DNA from 3 places in the Shewanella sediminis HAW-EB3 genome. Region 1 is predicted to be linked to each of the others. Evidence: predicted binding sites of a transcription regulator. Region 1 holds the regulator's gene; each other region holds the start of a gene.
The links. The regulator sigma-54, encoded in region 1, starts transcription at its own class of promoters, with help from an activator protein. The targets are predictions, from matches to a motif close to GTTGGCACGNNNNTNGNNT.
Positions count from the first base shown of each region.

Region 1 (6,722 bases):
CGCCCGGCATCAGCGAGTGCCAAAGAGATACGCTACGAACTCTCCAGTCGAACCCTAACCCTTATCGGGAATGCCACTCTGGAACAGGCTGGCAGCCAAGTAACGGGACACCAGATCCGTTATAACATCGCTAAGCAACAACTCATTGCTGAAAGTACCGGCAATGACAGAGTGATCACCATCATTCAACCTGAAAACTATCAGGAAGAGACAAAGCCTGAACAGCAAATACCAACACCATCAGATGAGCCAGAAAACTATCAGGAAGAGACAAAACCTGAGACAAAAACTCTAACACCATCAGATGAACCTGAGACGAAAAAAGAGACTCAGCCGGAACAAACGACTATAAAACAGGAGCCAAAATGAGCGAGATGACGCTAAAGGCCGTTAACCTCGCCAAGAGCTATAAGAGTCGTGCCGTAGTACAAGATGTGAGTCTCACAGTAAAAACAGGGCAAATTGTCGGCCTGTTAGGCCCAAATGGTGCGGGAAAAACCACCACATTTTATATGGTGGTCGGCTTAGTGCAGAGCGATAAGGGACGCATCTTTATCGACGAGGATGACCTGACCTTAGATCCCATGCATCTACGCGCCAGAAAAGGGATAGGTTATCTGCCTCAAGAAGCCAGTATTTTCCGTAAACTGTCCGTCAGAGATAACATCATGGCGGTATTACAGACCCGCTCTGAGATGAGTAACAATGAACGCGAAGAGCAGCTCGAACACCTGTTAGAAGAGTTCCATATTACTCATATCAGAGACAGTCTCGGTATGGCCTTGTCTGGTGGTGAACGTCGACGAGTCGAAATTGCACGAGCTTTGGCGGCGAATCCAAAATTTATCTTGCTCGATGAACCTTTTGCCGGCGTCGATCCGATTTCCGTTATCGACATCAAGAAAATCATCTTACAGCTCAAGAGTCGAGGCCTTGGCGTGCTAATAACAGACCATAACGTTCGTGAAACACTGGACGTTTGTGAACACGCCTACATCGTGAGTCACGGAAACTTAATAGCAGAAGGCACCCCTGCCGAAATCTTGGACAATCAGCAGGTACGGGCTGTGTACTTAGGTGAACAATTCAAGCTATAGTTAATCTATAGCATCGATTTTCAAGTAACAGATTCGTTAAGACTCGCAAACAGATAGCGAGTTAAGGGGGCAGAGAAACCCCAAAAATTATTTAGCAGGCTTTCTCATTTTATAATTACAAAATAAGGGAATAGCGGTAAATGAAAGCGTCACTCCAGCTCAAAATGGGTCAGCAGTTAACCATGACACCACAGCTGCAACAGGCAATACGCCTTTTGCAGCTTTCGTCGCTGGAACTGCAACAAGAGATCCAACAAGCATTAGACTCCAACCCACTACTTGAGTTGGATGAAGAGCAAGTCGATGCAGAGCCCGTCAATAGTGATAGTAAAGCCAGTGATGAGCCTGAATATAGCGCCTCAGCAGAAGGTGATACAGATAACGAAGGCCCACAAGATAGCTCAGCCGTCGAGACATCCGATGCACTGACCCAAGATTCCATGCCAGAAGATCTTCCCATGGATACCACGTGGGACGAGGTCTATACTGCGACCCCAAACTCCAGTTCCGGGGCAATGCGCGACGACGATATGCCCTTTCAAGGTGAAACCAGCGAAGGCTTATATGAACACCTTGAATGGCAAAAAAACCTCACCCCTTTCTCCGATAATGATCTAGCCATCGCCACCGCCATTATCGACGCCATCGACGAACGCGGTTACCTGACTCAAAGTGTCGACGATATTCTCGAGGCAATGGGCGACCCTGAAATTGAACAGGATGAAGTTGAAGCCGTACTCAAGCGTGTTCAGCATTTCGATCCTATCGGTATTGCGGCAAGAGATCTCAGTGAATGCCTCTCGATTCAGCTCGCCCAATATGCCGACACGACTCCTCATATCGGCAATGCCAAACTCTTGATCAAAGAACATTTAGACCTTATTGCCGGACGTGATTTCCGTCTGCTAATGCGCAAGACTAAATTGAAAGAAGATGATCTCAGAGAGGCGATTGCACTGATCCAGACGCTGAACCCAAGACCGGGACTGGCCATTACTCCTGGGCGAGATGAGTATGTGATCCCGGACGTCACCGTGACCAAAAAGAAAGGTCGCTGGGTCGTGGAGTTAAACCCGGATTATATGCCTAAGATTAATGTCAATCAGCACTATGCCTCCATGGCCAGAAGCACAAAGAATCAAGCCGATGGGCAATATATCCGAGGTCACCTGCAAGAAGCCAAGTGGTTTATTAAGAGCCTGGAAAGTCGTAATGAGACCCTGCTGAAAGTCTCTAACTGCATAGTGAAATTTCAACAAGGTTTCTTCGAGTTCGGTGAAGAAGCGATGAAGCCTATGGTGCTGAACGACATCGCCGAAGCGGTTGAAATGCATGAATCGACCATTTCACGTGTCACAACACAGAAGTATATGCACACCCCCAGAGGGATATTTGAATTGAAGTACTTCTTCTCCAGTCATGTCGGTACGGATGATGGTGGAGAATGTTCATCGACTGCGATACGCGCTTTCATTAAGAAGTTGATCGCAGCCGAAAACCAGAAGAAACCCCTGAGCGACAGCAAAATGGCGACGCTACTGGGGGAACAGGGGATCAAAGTGGCGAGGCGAACGATTGCCAAATATCGTGAAGCTCTGCTCATCCCCCCATCGAATCAGCGTAAGAGTTTATAAAGCGTTATTGAGATCATAAGCAAGCGTTAGTTTACATAACACAATCGGAAACGGAGGAGTAATTCTATGCAAATAAACCTAACAGGGCACCACATTGAAATTACAACATCACTACGTCAATACGTTGAAGAAAAGTTTACTAAACTTGAACGGCATTTCGATCAGATCAATAATGTGCACGTTATTTTAAATGTTCAGAAAATGCAGCAAAAGGCGGAAGCAAAACTCCACCTTTCCGGTGGTGAGGTTTTTGCTACGTCTGAAAATGCGGACATGTATGCCGCAATTGACTCCCTGATTGATAAGCTAGACCGTCAGGTTATTAAACACAAAGAGAAGCTAACAAAACATTAATAATGGAACTTAGTAAGATCCTGCAGCCGGAGTGCACAACCTGCGCCACTCCGGGCAGTAAGAAAAAGGTACTGGAACTTATCAGCGATCTTGCGGCTGTCCAGTACCCGACCCTTACCTCTCAAGAGATATTTGAAAGCCTTTTGGCTAGAGAGAAGATGGGCAGCACGGGGATAGGTAATGGTATTGCAATTCCTCACGGGAGATTAACCAATATAAGTCAACCAGTTGCAGTTCTAATCAAGTGTGAAGAGCCTATCGCTTTCGACTCGATTGATAAACAGCCGGTAGATATACTATTTGCGCTATTAGTGCCTGCGGATCAATGTGAGCAGCATTTGAGTACCCTGTCGACTATGGCAGAGAAGCTCAATGATAAGCTGATATTGAAGCAGTTACGCAAAACACAAGATGAATCAGAACTCTATCAGGTAATTACTCAATGAAACTGGTTATGGTATCCGGTCGGTCCGGATCAGGAAAATCTGTCGCCCTCAGGGTTTTAGAGGACCTTGGATACTATTGTGTCGATAACTTGCCTCTACCGCTCATGGACTCACTACTCGATCAACTTAAGGGTAGTACCGAACTTGTCGCCATCAGTGTCGACGTTCGTAACATGCCTGAGCAGGAAAAAGAGCTCGAAAAACAACTTTCCAACCTGCCTGCAGATACTGAATTACTCAGTTTCTTTCTCAACTCTTCAGATGAAGTTCTGCTGAAGCGATACAGCGAAACCCGCCGACTCCATCCACTATCGAGAAGTAAAACTTCTTTGAAAGAAGCGATTGAGCATGAAAGGATACTACTCGAGCCGGTTTCTAAGCTGGTCGATCACTACATAGATACTTCAAACCTCAATATCTATGACCTGAGTAATCAGGTACGAGAGATCTTATTGGGAACTGTAGATAAAGAACTCGTCATTAATTTTGAATCTTTCGGCTTCAAATACGGCATGCCCGCAGAAGCCGACTTTATGTTCGATGTTCGTTTTCTCCCCAACCCTCATTGGGAGCCAGAGCTAAGACCCATGACAGGCCTCGATGAACCTGTACAGCTGTTTCTCAGCCAGCAGCCTATGGTTAATAAATTCATCTGGCAAATTGAAAACCTGTTAGAAACGTGGCTGCCGCACCTTGAAAGAAATAATCGTAGCTATCTGACTATCGCCATAGGCTGTACCGGCGGACAACATAGATCTGTCTATGTCACCGACCAATTAGCGAAACTATTTAGCAATAGCAAACATATGGTTAAAGCCCGCCATCGTGAACTGAACAATGCCTAAACTGGAACGTCGGGTCACCATCTGCAACAAGCTAGGTTTACATGCCCGCGCAGCCACTAAACTCGCCATATTGGCATCTGAGTTCGATGCTCAGGTCACGATAGTACAAGGTGATAAAAAGGCGTCCGCCGCCAGTGTGCTAGGATTACTCATGCTGGAAACCGGGATGGGCAAAACCATCACGCTGCTGGGGGAAGGTAAAGATGCTAACGCCGCACTCGATGCCATCTGTGCCCTCGTCGATGCAAAGTTTGATGAGGCGAGTTAATCGCCTGAGTCTCATTTTCTCAACAACAGAAAACTTACACTCTTAGCGCCTGACTTGACCTCTTTTCATACATTACAAACTGCACAAATACACACTCTTAGGGAGGGAAGCGATGCCAGTTGAAGTACTCGACAACGAACTCACAGACCAACGTTTAAATCAGCTGACCCAAGCCCTTGGTAGTGGCATGTTCGTTCATGTGAGAAACATGCTTCATGATATGGCCGCTTCAGATGTCGCTTTTATCCTCGAGTCATCCCCTCCGAGAACCCGTCAAGTATTGTGGCAACTGATAGATCAAGATCATACCGGTGAAATCCTTGATGAACTGGGTGAGGAACTTAAAGATAACCTCATCAAGCAGATGAGTCCTGAGAGAGTCGCAAAAGCCGCCGCACGCATGGATACCGATGACCTCGCCTATATCCTGCGAAGCCTGCCTGATAGTGTATTTAATCAAGTGCTGCAGTCTATGACCAGCCAGGACAGAACCAGAGTAGAACAAGCTCTCTCTTATCCTGATGATACCGCAGGCAGTATCATGAATACCGATACGGTGACACTGCGTCCCGACGTCAATATTGATGTGATTCTACGATATCTCAGGATCAGAGGTAAACTACCTGAGGCGACCGATACTCTCTATGTCGTCGACAAACATGACTCTTTACTCGGTGGTGTGCGGATCTCAGACCTTCTCACCTGCGATCCCAACGCCTCCGTTCGGGATATCATGGCATCAAAGCTTGAAGGTATTCCGGTAGGCATGTCAGACAGTGAAGTTGCACAACTGTTTGAACGACATGACTGGGTCTCGGCGCCGGTTATCGGAGATGATAACCGCTTGCTTGGCCGTATCACCATCGATGATGTCGTCGACGTCATCAGAGAAGATGCAGAGCATTCCATGATGGGGATGGCGGGTATGGATGATGATGCCGACACCTTCGGCCCTGTCATAAAAAGTACCTTACAGCGCTCGCTATGGTTAACCATCAACCTTTTCGCCGCGCTGTTGGCGGCCTCAGTAAGCAATATGTTCGAAGGCACATTAGAACAGTTCGCTACCATTGCCATCTTGATGACCATAGTGCCAAGCATGGGAGGGGTTGCCGGTAATCAGACATTAGCGCTGGTTATTCGTGGTATCGCACTGGGACAGATTGGCCAAAGTAACTCTCGCTGGTTGATAGGTAAAGAGCTCGCCATCGGCTTCCTCAATGGAGTTCTTTGGTCCGTATTAGTCTTTCTGGCGATATGGTTCTGGAAAGGTGATATCGCACTTGGTGGACTCATTGGTGGCGCGATGCTTATTAACATGACTGTGGCAGGTTTTGCCGGAGCAAGCATTCCGTTACTGCTTAAGAAGATGAATATCGATCCCGCTCTCGCCGGAGGAATGGTGCTCACCACCGTTACCGACGTTATCGGCCTGTTTGCCTTCTTAGGCTTAGCTACATTCTTCTTACTGAATTAACCGACACTTACGACTTTGTGTAGACGAGCCCCTAAGCGGTAAACTTAAGGGCTCAACCTTGTTTACTTGTCCGATAACAAGTTTCAAATATCTTTTAGATTGGGTTCATTGGACTGAATGCCTATTGGGTTAGCTTTCTGAAGCCTTTAACTTCAAATTTATCTATCACCTGCGGCTAGCTTAATGTGCAAACACTTCAGTGACACGCGGTGAATATGTCCCTATACGCTCTGCGACATCATCCCTGATGCCGAAGGTCACAGCCGCGTTTACACCTGAGTGTTTATCTCTTCGATTTTGAATGACGGGTACTCTGTAGCTCATTTGTGGACATAAACGTTTCAGAGCTTAAGCTCTGAAAATGATTATTGGCATTAAGGAAAGTATGGAAATCGGATATCGAGTAGACGCCCAAATCAGAGGCGGTGAAGCCGCCCAGCCCGCAGAGCGTTGCTGCTTGTAAAATGTTTACCCTTAAAAGTTGGATTGAACATAAATGGATAGCAACTCTATGATGTCATCTGGATACTCAGTGAAATCATAATCCAGCTGATTCAAATACTCTTCATTAACTTCAGATATTTTTTCTAGTTTTTCTACA
Region 1 is NC_009831.1:866,460-873,181, reverse strand. It holds gene lptA (lipopolysaccharide transport periplasmic protein LptA) at 1-369, shown strand, start outside; gene lptB (LPS export ABC transporter ATP-binding protein) at 366-1,097, shown strand; gene SSED_RS03735 (RNA polymerase factor sigma-54) at 1,238-2,731, shown strand; gene hpf (ribosome hibernation promoting factor) at 2,798-3,085, shown strand; gene ptsN (PTS IIA-like nitrogen regulatory protein PtsN) at 3,088-3,531, shown strand; gene rapZ (RNase adapter RapZ) at 3,528-4,376, shown strand; gene SSED_RS03715 (HPr family phosphocarrier protein) at 4,369-4,644, shown strand; gene mgtE (magnesium transporter) at 4,757-6,121, shown strand; gene SSED_RS03705 (DMP19 family protein) at 6,596-6,722, opposite strand, start outside.

Region 2 (6,722 bases), 2.7 Mb from region 1:
AAGATTTTAGGCAACATGTCTAAGCGCGCCGCAGAGCTACTGCGCGATGATCTTGAGGCTATGGGGCCAATCAGAATTAGTGAAGTAGAAGTGGCTCAAAAAGAGATCCTCTCTATCGCACGACGTCTGAGTGACAGCGGGGAAATTATGTTAGGTGGCAGTGGTGGTGAAGAGTTCTTATAATGAAACCAAATAGCCCCGATAAGCCCAAAGATGAGAATAAACCAGAGTCTGAAATGGACTTCAGTCATTGGCAAATTCCCGATGTGACCCAAGCCGTCCCTGATGATGTATCAAATCTGTTCGGACGCAAGGCTGTTCACCATGAACACGTCGAAGAAACTGACGCCTTTTCTCCTCCCACGCTCAGTGAAATTGAAGATATCCGAAAACAAGCAGAGCAGGATGGGTTCACAGAAGGTAAAGATGAAGGCTACCAAGCGGGCATAGAAAGTGGTCGTTTGGAAGGGATGAAACAGGGACATAGTGAAGGGTTTGAGCAAGGCCGGGAGCAAGGCTATCAGGATGGCGTCGAACAAGCTAAAGTGTTAATCAATCGGTTTGAATCCTTACTGTCTCAATTTGAAAAACCGATGCAGCTGCTTGACAACGAAATAGAACATGAGCTCGTTCAATTGACGATGAAGCTGTCGAAAGCCGTGGTTGGACACGAACTAAAAACCCACCCTGAACATATTCTTTCGGCATTAAGGTTGGGGGTCGACTCTTTACCGATAAAGGAGCAAGGCATTAATATTCGTCTGCACCCTGATGATTATCAGCTCGTTCAAGACTTGTATAGCGTTAACCAGTTAGAGAAAAATCGTTGGGAGCTGGAAGCCGATCCTAGTTTGAGCCCAGGCGACTGTGTCATTAATAGCCAGCGAAGTAGCGTAGATATGCGTCTTGATACTCGGATTAATTCGGTTCTTGATGAGTTAGAGGGTCACCAGCAACATCTGGCTCAAACTATTGAACGGCAAAAACAGGAGTTAGACTCTGTGGCTAAGTCTGTTGTTCCCTCTTCGGCAGCGCTGCCAGACAATAATTCAAATAACTCAGAGCAACAAATACAGCCAGATAGCAACCCGCAGCAGGTCAGCATGGATAAGCAAGGTAACACTGATGCGGTGTCAGGTGAGGATTCCAGAGATGAGCCTCCTTCCGGAGACTCGAATGAGCAATAAGTATCAGTGGGTGGAGACTTACCCGATAATGACTCGAGTTCATTCTATCCACCTTCATACTTTTCACCTATAGCCAGTAGCTTAACAACCCCAGTATTCAATGAATAGGCGAAGAACATCATGCGCAGCCGCCAAAACCAACTACTCAGCAAAATTAAGCATCAATCAATCAAGGTTCATCCCTTCGTCGCAGAGGCGAGCGGTCAGTTGGTCCGCGTTGTGGGTCTCACGCTCGAGGCCACCGGATGTCGTGCACCTATAGGAAGCCTGTGTAGTATTGAAACCTTAGCCGGTGAGCTGGTTGCCGAGGTGATAGGCTTCGATGGTGAACTGCTTTATCTGATGCCAATCGAAGAGCTACGAGGTGTATTGCCAGGGGCTAAAGTCACTCCTTTAGGAGAACAAACGGGTCTGAATGTGGGGATGTCACTGCTTGGCAGAGTACTCGATGGTAGTGGTCACCCTCTCGATGGGCTAGGCCGGTTACAAACCGAACAAAGAGCCCCGAGGCATTCACAAGTGATTAACCCGTTATCGCGAAGGGCCATCACAGAGCCGCTGGATGTAGGGGTAAGGGCTATCAATGCCATGCTCACCGTGGGCAAGGGGCAACGTATGGGGCTTTTTGCCGGCTCGGGTGTGGGTAAGAGTGTGCTACTTGGCATGATGACGAGAGGGACGACTGCCGATGTGATTGTTGTCGGCCTGGTAGGAGAGCGTGGACGAGAAGTTAAAGAGTTTATTGAAGAAATTCTAGGTGAAGAGGGGCGTGCCCGTTCGGTTGTTGTTGCAGCGCCAGCAGATACGTCACCCTTGATGCGCCTACGGGCCTGCGAAACATCCACAAGAATAGCCGAATATTTCAGAGACCTTGGTTATAACGTACTTTTACTGATGGACAGCCTGACTCGTTATGCTCAGGCGCAGCGTGAGATTGCTCTAGCCGTCGGTGAGCCGCCGGCGACCAAGGGATATCCGCCATCGGTTTTTGCCAAATTACCTAAACTGGTCGAACGAGCCGGAAATGGCGGGCCAGGTCAAGGCTCTATCACTGCGTTTTATACGGTACTGACAGAAGGCGATGATCTGCAAGATCCCATTGCCGATGCAGCCAGGGCGATTCTCGATGGCCATATTGTGTTGTCCCGTAGTTTAGCCGACTCCGGCCATTATCCAGCGATCGATATTGAAGCCTCAATCAGTCGTGTCGCCCCTATGGTGATAAGCCCTGAGCACTTAGAGTCGATGCGTTGTGTCAAGCAAGTCTATTCCTTGTTCCAGCAGAATAAAGACCTCATCTCTATCGGTGCCTATACTCAAGGAAGTGACCCGAGAATAGATAATGCTATCCGCTTGCAACCGGCGATGAATGCCTTTCTAAGACAGACAATGAAAGAGGCGCTCAGCTTCGATAGCAGTGCGCTAATGCTCTCTCAATTGGGCGCACAGTGTAAGGTATGAATGAGTTTCTAGGTCCTAGGCTCTAGGACCTAGAGTCTATAACCTTCTCTTATTCCAGGAATATTAATGGCTAAGCATGATCCTTTAGACACCGTTTTAAAGCTGGCAACAGAAGCCGAAGAGCAAGCCGCACTTCAGTTGCAGTCAGCCCAGTTGGCACTTCAGAAATGTCAGAGTCAGTTGGGAGCGTTGAGAAATTATCGATTAGACTATATGAAACAGATGGAAACTAATCATGGTAAGACGATCAGTGCCAGTTATTATCATCAATTCCATCAGTTTGTTCGCCAGATCGATGATGCCATTGTCAAACAGATAGCATCGGTTACCGAAGCCGATACTCAGAGGCTTCATCGACAACAGTATTGGCAGGAGAAGCAGCAAAAGCGCAAGGCGGTCGAACTCTTGCTCGCCCATAAAGCCGAGAAGGCGCAACAGGCAGAGTTAAGACGGGAGCAGAAACTAACTGATGAGTTTGCTTCACAACAGTTTTATCGAAAGCGTTCCCGCTAGCGCCGTTACTCGCATTTTTTCAATACAGACTTGCATGCATTGGCACCTTAATTGCTTGTAATCTTTATGCAATTATAGATTGACCGATTTCGGTCGATAATTTGACGCTATGTAAAGCTCCATATGTTAATTGGACTATAGCGGCTGTTGGAGGCTTCATGCAGAAAATGACAAATGTACTTTTACCTAATGCTGAGATAACTGCTGAGAGTAACGCCTCTGCCGGCATTAAGAAAAGTGCCCATTCAGAAAGTCGACTATCTGAACCCCAATCCTCTGAAACTAAATCCTCTGAAAAGAATGACTTTTATGCTGCGCTGGAGCAGGCAAGTAATCAAGTCGATAAGTCCTCTGCAAAATCGAATAAGACAAAAGAGATGCATATCGATGCTCTTGGTAATGAGGACAAGCCTTCACTGAGCAAGGAGCAGCTTGATGCTGCTGAAGGGGATACCACCGATGTAGATCATGTATTAGGTCAGCTGACCCTTGCCAGCGAGCTTGATAATACCGATAGCTTGGGCTTTAGCGGTAAACTCTTGCCGCTCAATGCCGATCCGGCATCTAATTCTCAGTCACAAGAGTCAGAGCTTGCCTTTAACTTCAATAAGTTTGGAAATAATACAACTCAGGAGTCAGAGCTGACGACCGAGCTTGTCCAGGGGGAGTCACAGGAGTCAGAACTCGCCCTTAAAACTGGTGGCACAGATGAAACCGGCCTCGAGTCCACCGATACTATCGGTCAGGAGATGATGGAACTGCTGATGGCTAAAACGGGATTGTCAAAAGAGGAGTTGCAGGCCCTGCCTGCTGAAAAATTAACAGAGCTGGCAGCATTAGCTAAAGCCGGTGCGACGAATTTTCAACAAGTTCTCGATGGCAATGTCACCGGGGCTTCGAGCCAAGCATCATTGACTAGCTCAGGCAATGTACAAGGGACTGGCAATGTTCAGGGCGCTGCCAATGTCAAGGGAGCTACAGCGGGAAGTCCTGCCAGTGAAGGGGCATCATTAGATAGAAATGCAAGCTCCGTTGCTATGGGAGCCAATGGGCTAAGTCAAGCAGGTATAAATGAAGCGGGAGCTGAGTTCAAGGGGAATCAGGCTGTAAAATCCGACCCATTAACGGCTTTAAATGGTGGTGCTCAATCCAGCGCCCCTAAAGAGGGGGAGCTAAAACTAAGTGGTGTAAATCTTGGCGATACTAAGCCAGTTGAAGCTAAGTCAGTCGAAGTTAAGCCGATTGAACTCAAGTCTAACGATGCTAAGTTGAGTAATATCCTCGGCGAAAAGTCCATTCTCGAAGTCGATAAAAACCTTCAGGTTAACAACAAGAGTGCGGGACTTGCCCCAGATGCTGCCGCGCAACAGTTGAAAGGAGCCGAGCTCTCGGTGCAGTTAACACCGATAAAAGGTGCAATGGAACTTTCGCCCGCTCAAAGTGAGCCTGTGGCAGATATAAAGACCTTTCAGACAACAGCGCCAACTCCGACCTCCCCGACGAGCCGAGGTGAAGTCCCTCAATTTCAGTTATCGTTGAGACAGAATAACGAGCAACAAAATATGATGCAGGAGATGATCCAACGTTTCTCTCCTGTCATGAAACAGCAATTGATGACTATGGTGAGCCAAGGCGTACATCATGCGGAGATCAGACTCGACCCGGCAGAATTAGGACAGATGATGGTGAGGATCCAGGTTCAGGGCGACCAGACGCAGGTGCAATTCCAGGTGACCCAGCATCAAACGCGAGATCTGATTGAACAGGCGATCCCCAGATTAAGAGATCTGCTTTCTGAACAGGGCATGCAATTAACTGACAGTCACGTTTCTCAGGGGGATACAGGTCAAGGGGAGCGTGGAGAGAATGGAAGTGATGAAAACCAAGGTCGTTATGGCAATGAGATGGATGAAATTGCAGCAGAAGAGTCACTATTAAGCATAAATCAGACAACAAGTTATAGTTCAGGTATAGATTATTATGCATAAGCAGGTAACCTATAGCGCTAGAAAAGCAGTTATTGAAAATTAAGTGCTGTCGGGACAAGATAGAAGGCATCACAACACACCAATAACAGGCTTAGTTACGTCTTTAGAAGGGAAATCAGATGGCTGAAGAAGAATCATTAGAGTTAGAAGAGAACCAAGAGCCTAAAAGTAAGAAAAAATTGGTGATCTTTGGTGCCATAGGTCTGGTACTGGTACTTCTTATTGGTGGTGGACTCTGGTTTTTTCTTGGGTCGAGTGACACCGCGGAGACTGTCGATACCGAGGAGGTTGCCACTGAGACCGGTGAACCTGTCAATAGTGGCGAAGCTTACTATGTAGGTATGCCCAGACCATTTTTGTTTAACCTTCCCGGGGCGAACCGCTCAAGATTGGTTGAAATTAAAGTTCAGTTAATGGTGCGTGGAAGCGAAGATGATCTCTTGATTAAAAAGCACATTCCATTAATTGAAGATGCGTTACTTACTACGTTTAGTAGCGCCGATGTTCAGAAGTTGAGTTCACTTGCCGGTAAGGACGAAATGCGTCAGATGGCCCTGCTCAATGTTCAAAATACCCTGCAACCGGTAACCGGAAGAAAAGTCGTTGAAAAAGTCCTGTTTACCGGTTTTGTTATGCAGTAATTCGAAAACATATCCTATTTAAAAGTTAAAAAGGCACTATTGTGAGTGATCTATTAAGCCAAGACGAAATTGATGCGTTACTGCATGGTGTAGATGACGTAGAAGAAGATGAGGTAGACGAGGGGCTTGATGCCCGCTCCTATGACTTCTCTTCGCAAGATCGTATTGTCCGTGGACGTATGCCTACGCTGGAGATCGTGAATGAGCGTTTTGCTCGCCATTTACGGATCAGCATGTTCAACATGATGCGCCGAGCCGCCGAAGTGTCCATTAACGGTGTCCAAATGCTTAAGTTTGGCGAATATGTCCATACTCTATTTGTTCCTACCAGTCTCAATATGGTGCGTTTTAGCCCCCTGAAAGGGACGGCACTGATCACCATGGAAGCAAGATTAGTCTTTATCTTAGTGGATAACTTTTTTGGTGGAGATGGACGCTTTCACGCTAAAATTGAAGGTCGTGAATTCACCCCAACTGAACGACGTATCGTGCAGTTACTGCTAAAGATTATCTTCGAAGATTATAAAGATGCCTGGGCACCTGTGATGGATGTCGAGTTCGATTATCTGGACTCTGAGGTCAACCCGGCTATGGCTAATATTGTTAGCCCTACCGAAGTGGTTGTCGTCAGTTCATTCCATATCGAAGTCGATGGCGGGGGAGGGGATTTTCATATCACCATGCCTTATTCAATGATTGAACCTATCCGTGAACTGCTTGATGCCGGTGTACAAAGTGACACTCAAGATACCGATATGCGTTGGTCGCAGGCATTAAAGGATGAGATTATGGATGTAGATGTAGGCATAGATGCAACCATTGTAGAGCATCAGGTTACGTTAAAAGATGTGATGGAATTTAAACAAGGGGACGTGATCACCGTTGAATTGCCGGAACATATCGTTATGAGGGTCGAAGATCTGCCGACTTAC
Region 2 is NC_009831.1:3,694,495-3,701,216, reverse strand. It holds gene fliG (flagellar motor switch protein FliG) at 1-183, shown strand, start outside; gene fliH (flagellar assembly protein FliH) at 183-1,187, shown strand; gene fliI (flagellar protein export ATPase FliI) at 1,308-2,648, shown strand; gene fliJ (flagellar export protein FliJ) at 2,715-3,161, shown strand; gene SSED_RS23720 (flagellar hook-length control protein FliK) at 3,320-5,149, shown strand; gene fliL (flagellar basal body-associated protein FliL) at 5,269-5,790, shown strand; gene fliM (flagellar motor switch protein FliM) at 5,832-6,722, shown strand, end outside.
Region 2: the regulator sigma-54 is predicted to act here: its motif matches at 3,200-3,218, upstream of SSED_RS23720 (flagellar hook-length control protein FliK).

Region 3 (6,722 bases), 2.7 Mb from region 1:
TGTAACAGATGAAACAAGGTTTTAGGGGGTAGTCATGAAAGGAATAAAAAGGTAAAGCGGCAAGGCGTTGCCAGCGGCAACGCCTTTATCATAGAGGAGAGTAAGTTACCTGATCTGCAACACGGTCTGCTGCAGGGTGTTATTCACCTCAAGCGTTCTCGAGTTCGCCTGGAAGTTTCGTTGAGCAGAGATAAGATCCACAAGTTCGGTGGTCAGATCGACATTCGACTGTTCCAGTGCCGATGAACGAATACTACCGAAGGTACCGCTATTTGCCTCACCGGCGAGCGCAGCGCCTGAGTCGAGGCTGGCTTTCCATGAGGTATTACCCACCTGCGTCAGTCCCTGCTCATTAGCAAAACGCGCCAAGGCCACCCTTGCCAGCGCTACCGTCGCACCATTACTGTAACTGGCGTTGATCAGACCATCGGCGCCGACCTCGACATTCGTTAAACGGCCAACCGTGGTGCCATCCTGGGTTAACTCGGTCACTTCGAAGGCCGATGCATATTGAGTCGGATTATCAAAGTCTATGGTCAAGGCTTGTGAACCATCGGTGCCAGGACCCAGAACATCGGCGCCGCCATTACCTAAGGTCTCTGTGATAATCGTTGCGGGGTCGGTCGTCGTATGAGAACCTAATTCGTTAAACTTGATCACAGAACCTTTCCAGTTACCAAGCGTCGCTTGCGCTGGTGCATTACCATCAACAGTACCATTGCCACTAGTATCGGTATCATAATTAACAACAGGACCAGCTATATCCACCTGCTTTCCATCTACCGCATAGAAGGCAACCCAGTTGCTTTCCAGATTATATGCAGCGTTATTGGGTCGAACGAAATAAGTGGTCATCACATGCGGTTCACCTAATGAGTCATACATTGTGACCGCGGTAGAGTTGTTATAGGTATCACGATCAGAGGGATCGAATAGAGCGGGATCTTTAGTTCCATCCCCGGCATTGAGGTTCATCTGTATACCGACGTTCTCAGTTTTCTTGGGGCTACCAGCGGTGTCGGGGATCCTGACAGGCTTGGTCTCGGTTAAACTGACAGAGGTTGAGTTTCCGTCTTTATCCACCTCGAACGCTTGCAGAAAATTCCCTTGAGAGTCTACAAGGTAGCTATTAGAGTCAACTTTAAACGCACCGGCTCGGGTATAGCTTAAGTCTTGAGAGCTAAAACCCGATGAGGTGACAAAGAAGCCGCCGCCATTGATCGCCATATCCAGCGCATTATTGGTAAATTGCAAACTTCCCTGATGGAACTGCTGCGCCACGTGACTGGTGGTTGCGCCGCCACCTACGCCAGTCTTACTGTTAGCAAAAATTGAGTTTGCATACACATCTGCAAATTCAGCTCTGGACTCTTTAAAGCCGATACTATTGACGTTAGCAATATTATTTGCCGTGGTATTCAAATCTTTCTGCGCTGCAGCGATACCACTCAATGCGATGTTAAAAGACATAATTCACCTCAATTTTGATTCATTACTGTTGGCGACTTATCTATTCACCCACAGTCTTTTAGTTAACTGCTTACCTGACGTTAATAGAGCAAATATTGCGCCAGGTATAAAATCTTTACCTAGTTTAAATAGAAATTTAAACTAGGTACTTAAACTAAGTACTCAAACTAAGTACTTAGATGACTTACGTTTCTGCATCAACAACGGGTTTATTGACACTGCCAGATTCAGCAACGGCCAACACATCACCAAGCTTAATACCGCCCACACCACGCAGATTAAGAATCGAGCCGGTACTCGCCGTGCCCAAGGAGACACTCGTTACGTGGGCATAGGTTGAAACCGGAAGTTCTTCACTTGAGCCATCGATGCGGCCACTGGCCTTGATGGAGTAATTACCCGAAGCCACTGGCTCACCATTCGCGCCCAATCCATCCCAACTAACATCGATATTTCCCCCGGCGCTGCCATCGATGGTGAAGGATTTAACGAGCTGGCCCTTATCATCTTCGACTCGCACCGTAATTGTATCGATCGCTTCCGGAGTACTAATAATGCCGTTAATAGAAGGATCTTCCGCTGAAATATAGCCTGTATCCGACGGGATAAGCACTTTTTGCCCCACTAAGCCCGACGCTTGCAGTGCCTGACTCGAGGTCATCACCGAGTTCAGGTTAACAATCTCATCGTTGAGGTTCTTAATACCGTCAACAGTCGAGAATGAGGCCATTTGCGAGATCATCTGGTCATTGTCTACAGGCTTAAAGGGATCCTGCATCGAAAGTTGTTGGCTCAACAATGAGAAGAAATCTTCTTGAGTTAACTCTTGACTATTGGGCTCTGGAATCGATGATTCCTCTGGCAACCTTATGCTATCGATAAAGGGGTTTCCCGTCGTGGAATCCGCAGTCGATTGCGTCGTTGCAGCTTGAGCGGCCGAAGGGGTCGCCTGCTGCGCTGGTGCCACAGAGTTTTGCGTCTGACCAGCTATAGGTTGAGCACCTGCACTACTAAGTGGGTTAATGAGGCTCACTTGTTACCTCCTGCTATTTGCCAATTCTAAGGGTCTGTTGAAGCATTGATTTCGCCGCTTCAGCAACCTGTACATTCATTTGATACGAACGCGAAGCTGAGATCATGTTAGCCATCTCTTCCATCACGTTTACATTAGGTTTGTAGATAAACCCATCACCATCAGCCATTGGGTGATCGGGGGAGTATTCTTTTTGCAAGGGAGCATCGCTTTCAACTATGCCTTTAACGGCAACCGCTTGAGAAGATTGTTGCTGATGGCTAGCCTTAGCCATCTCAGCCTCAAAAATCGGATGGCGGGCACGGTAAGTTTCATCGACACTGCTAGAGACTGCATCGGCATTGGCAATATTACTCGCTGTTGTATTCAATCTGACAGATTGAGCAGACATACCCGAGCCAGCAACATTAAAGATATCAAATAAACTCATAATTAATCTCCTCTCAGTGCCTTCTTAAGGCCCGAAAACTTACTGTCTAAAAAACCGAGTGACATCTGATATTCGAGTGCATTTTGCATAAATTCTGACTGTTCTTGTTGAATATCAACAGTATTACCATCACCAGTATCAGGCTGGTTGGGGACTCTATAAGCCGTATTTTGCCCGGACAAAGCAGTTAGATCGAAGTGCTTAACATCACTGCGGCTCATCGACAATCCATTTTGACGGCTCGTCGCGGCTTGCATCGCCTTATCGAAATCAAGATCTCGTGCTTTATAGTGAGGAGTGTCAGCATTAGCAATATTTGAAGAGATAACTTGAGCACGTTGAGAGCGGATCCCCAATGTATATTGGTGAACACCCAATGCTTTATCAAAATTAATCGCCATAAAACTGCCTCCTGAGCCTGATGCTTAAAACAAAGCAATAGTCATGCCACAAAAAGCAAAAAGAGGTGTGAGACTCTACGGGAACGCTAATAAGCAGGCTACGAGATCGCAGGCAGGCTTGCGAGGAGCAAAATGAAAGAATTAGAGGAAGGCACTTGGTTGCCTTTTACGATTTTGAAAATAGCCAACTTGTTGGCGTCTGACTAGTGAGCTTGCGAGCGTCCCCATAGGCGAAGCCGTCTATAAGGCACGCTGTGCCGTCCTTCCGTTAAGTCTTCTTCTGGTAATAGATGCCTGGGTTACAGCGAACCATGTCATATTCTTCTGTCAGACCGGCAATTGACTCAGAAGCACCAAGAAAAAGGATACCTTTTGGGTTCAAAGCGGCAGCAAATTGCCGCAAAATCTTTGCCTTTGCCTCAGGGGCAAAATAGATGAGTACGTTGCGGCAAAAAATAATGTCAAACTTGCCTAATAAGGTATAACTCTCAAGCAAATTATGCGCTCTGAAGTTCACAAAGCGTTTTACATTATCCTTTACGACCATCGTTCCGGCATCGGTCGCTGAAAAAAACTGACGCTTTCGATCCTCAGATAAACCTCGCCCTAAGGCTAAATTGTCATACTCGGCATTTTTACATCTTTCAAGCATTGAAGGAGACAAGTCTGTTGCCAAAATGGATGCACTACCTGGCAGGGTTCCAGGTTTTTTCTGTTGATACTCGAGAATTGTCATCGCCAAAGAATAGGGTTCCTGGCCAGATGAACAGGCAGCAGACCATATTTTCAGTGGTCGTCCTAATCGTGAATATTCCGGCAATAAGGTATTTGATAATAACTCAAATGGATATCTGTCCCTAAACCACAGAGTTTCATTTGTTGTCATTGCATCAATAACTGAAGCACGAAGTTGACGTTCGCTCGGCTTCATCGAATGTTTAACAACTTCAGATAGTGAAGGAAGGTTATATTTCCCCATCAAAGGTGCTAAGCGACTTCGTACTAAATACTGCTTATTATCGCCCAGCACAATTCCACTGTGTTGTTCCAGAAATAGTCTAAATTGTGTGTACTCATTTTCAGCAAGTGATTTATTCGGCACCTTGATATCCTAATATCAATAAAACAGGCTATAACAGTGTTGCATTATCTTATATAGAGCGCAGCGTTATACATGAGCCAGATAAAAGAAACAAGCTTAATATCAAGTCACTGCACCCTATAGAGAATCATTATAGACTCAAATGCTTGTTCACTGCTGCTGCAAGTTCATCTGGGTTAAATTTCGCAATAAAATCATTAGCTCCTACTTTCTGAACCATAGCTTGATTAAATACGCCGCTTAATGATGTGTGCAATACCACTTTAATATCTTTTAACTTAGGGTTATCCCTTATCTCTGCAGTTAAAGTGTAGCCGTCCATTTCAGGCATCTCAATATCTGAAATGATCAATGGGATTTCAGTCGCTACATTATCCATCTCTGCAGCGATTTTATTGAGTTTATCGAGCGCATCCCGACCATCGATAGCCGTATCAATTTGTAAGCCCAATGACGAGAGTGCCCTGATGATCTGCTTGCGAGCCACAGCCGAGTCATCAATAACCATAATATGGAAATGTTGTTCCCGGTCGATGGTTATGGCTTCATCGGTCTCTTGACTAATCTCGGTTTTAACCGGAGATATCTCATCGAGAATTTTTTCAACATCGAGGATCTCGACTAACTCTCCCTCTATTTCTGTCACAGCGGTTAAGTAGGAATACCTGCCGGCACCTTGTGGCGGTGGCAAAATGGCTTCCCAGTTCATATTGATGATCCGCTCCACAGAGCTAACCAAAAAACCCTGCACACTGCGGTTATATTCCGCGATAATGATGAAGCAACCTTCGGTATTCTCGATAGGACGACCACCAGTTGCAGCACTCAAGTCTATGACTGAGATAGTGTTACCACGAATATGCGCCACACCTTTCACAGTACTATTTAACTTAGGCAAGCTTGTAAGAGGCGGGCATTGCAACACCTCTTTGACTTTAAATACGTTGATACCGAATCTTTGACGACCGTTTAGTTTAAATAATAAAAGCTCTAAACGGTTTTGCCCGACTAACTGCGTGCGTTTATTAACTGATTCAAGAATGTTTGACATAGTACTCTTGCCTTGTCGACTTTTGGATGCTCACCCATTACCCACTAGTTTCTGAGTATAGGCATACTAATTGCTTTATAAAATACATCTCACAACCTGACCATATAATTGTCAAGTTTCTGACACCTTCTCTCACAAGATGAGAAGTACAAAGTTCCGGTCACTAAGAAAGTATAGGTGTAATCTAGCTAATCAAGCTAGTCTATTCATTATGAAAGTAAAATATGTGGTCTATTTAATCATTTTATTCCAATCAACACATGCTTTTAGCTCACAAGAAGCAAGTGTTCCTTCTCTATCGACCATTTCGAACTTAGCTATAGCAGTTATCGAAGAAAAAATTAACGTTGCAGAGCACGCAAAAGTCAACATTACGCCCCAAAGCTTGGACTCCCGATTGAAGCCGCCTCTATGCCTGCCACCCGTTAAAGCAGAACTGGCAAGCAACAGAGCTATCAAACGAAATAATACGGTAAAGATAAGCTGTAACAGTCCACAACTTCAGTATCCCTGGCAAATATTTCTATCCGTTCGAGTCGATGTGCTCTATCCGGTAGTCGTTTCCCGGGAGACCCTGGGACCCGATGATCTGATATCCAGTGGTGATGTCGCGATTCAATATGTAGAGCAAACGAGCTTAAGAGGGCAACAGTTCGATAAAATTGAGGATGTGGTTGGTACACGCGTCAAGAGGAGGATCCCTCCCAACCAACCCATCTTTATCAACAACCTCTGTTTTGTCTGCAAAGGTGATACGGTCTCGATTTTTGCCCGTTCAAAGAATTTCGAAATAAAAACAGTGGGAGAAGCACTGCGTGATGGCAATTTAGGTGATAGAATTCGCATTAAGAACAGTTATTCCAACAAAAGCCTAGATGCTAAAGTCACAGGTGTTGGAGAGGTTGAAGTTAGGATGTAGCCTAAACTTAAGCTACCTCAAGATATAATATAAAAAACTAAAGCTCTGGTGAACACTGCCGATATACGTGTATGTTCTTCCATTTTTTTATTGTTGGAGCCTAAGATGGCTATTGATATTAAACAAGTAAATACGTCAACACACACTCACGTGGGTAAAGCCAAAGCTAATGCCGATGTTGCCAAAAGTGGTAGTCAGGCGAGTCAGAGCACTGCGGCTACTTCAACGAGCACACCACCTAAGAGTGATTCAGTCTCCATCACTTCTCAGGCTCAGCAGCTACAGAGCACTCAGGCAAAGCTTGCCGGTATTCCTG
Region 3 is NC_009831.1:3,721,544-3,728,265, forward strand. It holds gene flgE (flagellar hook protein FlgE) at 106-1,470, opposite strand; gene flgD (flagellar hook assembly protein FlgD) at 1,655-2,503, opposite strand; gene flgC (flagellar basal body rod protein FlgC) at 2,517-2,933, opposite strand; gene flgB (flagellar basal body rod protein FlgB) at 2,936-3,334, opposite strand; gene SSED_RS16175 (CheR family methyltransferase) at 3,603-4,442, opposite strand; gene SSED_RS16180 (chemotaxis protein CheV) at 4,567-5,487, opposite strand; gene flgA (flagellar basal body P-ring formation chaperone FlgA) at 5,699-6,406, shown strand; gene flgM (flagellar biosynthesis anti-sigma factor FlgM) at 6,512-6,722, shown strand, end outside.
Region 3: the regulator sigma-54 is predicted to act here: its motif matches at 3,367-3,385, upstream of flgB (flagellar basal body rod protein FlgB).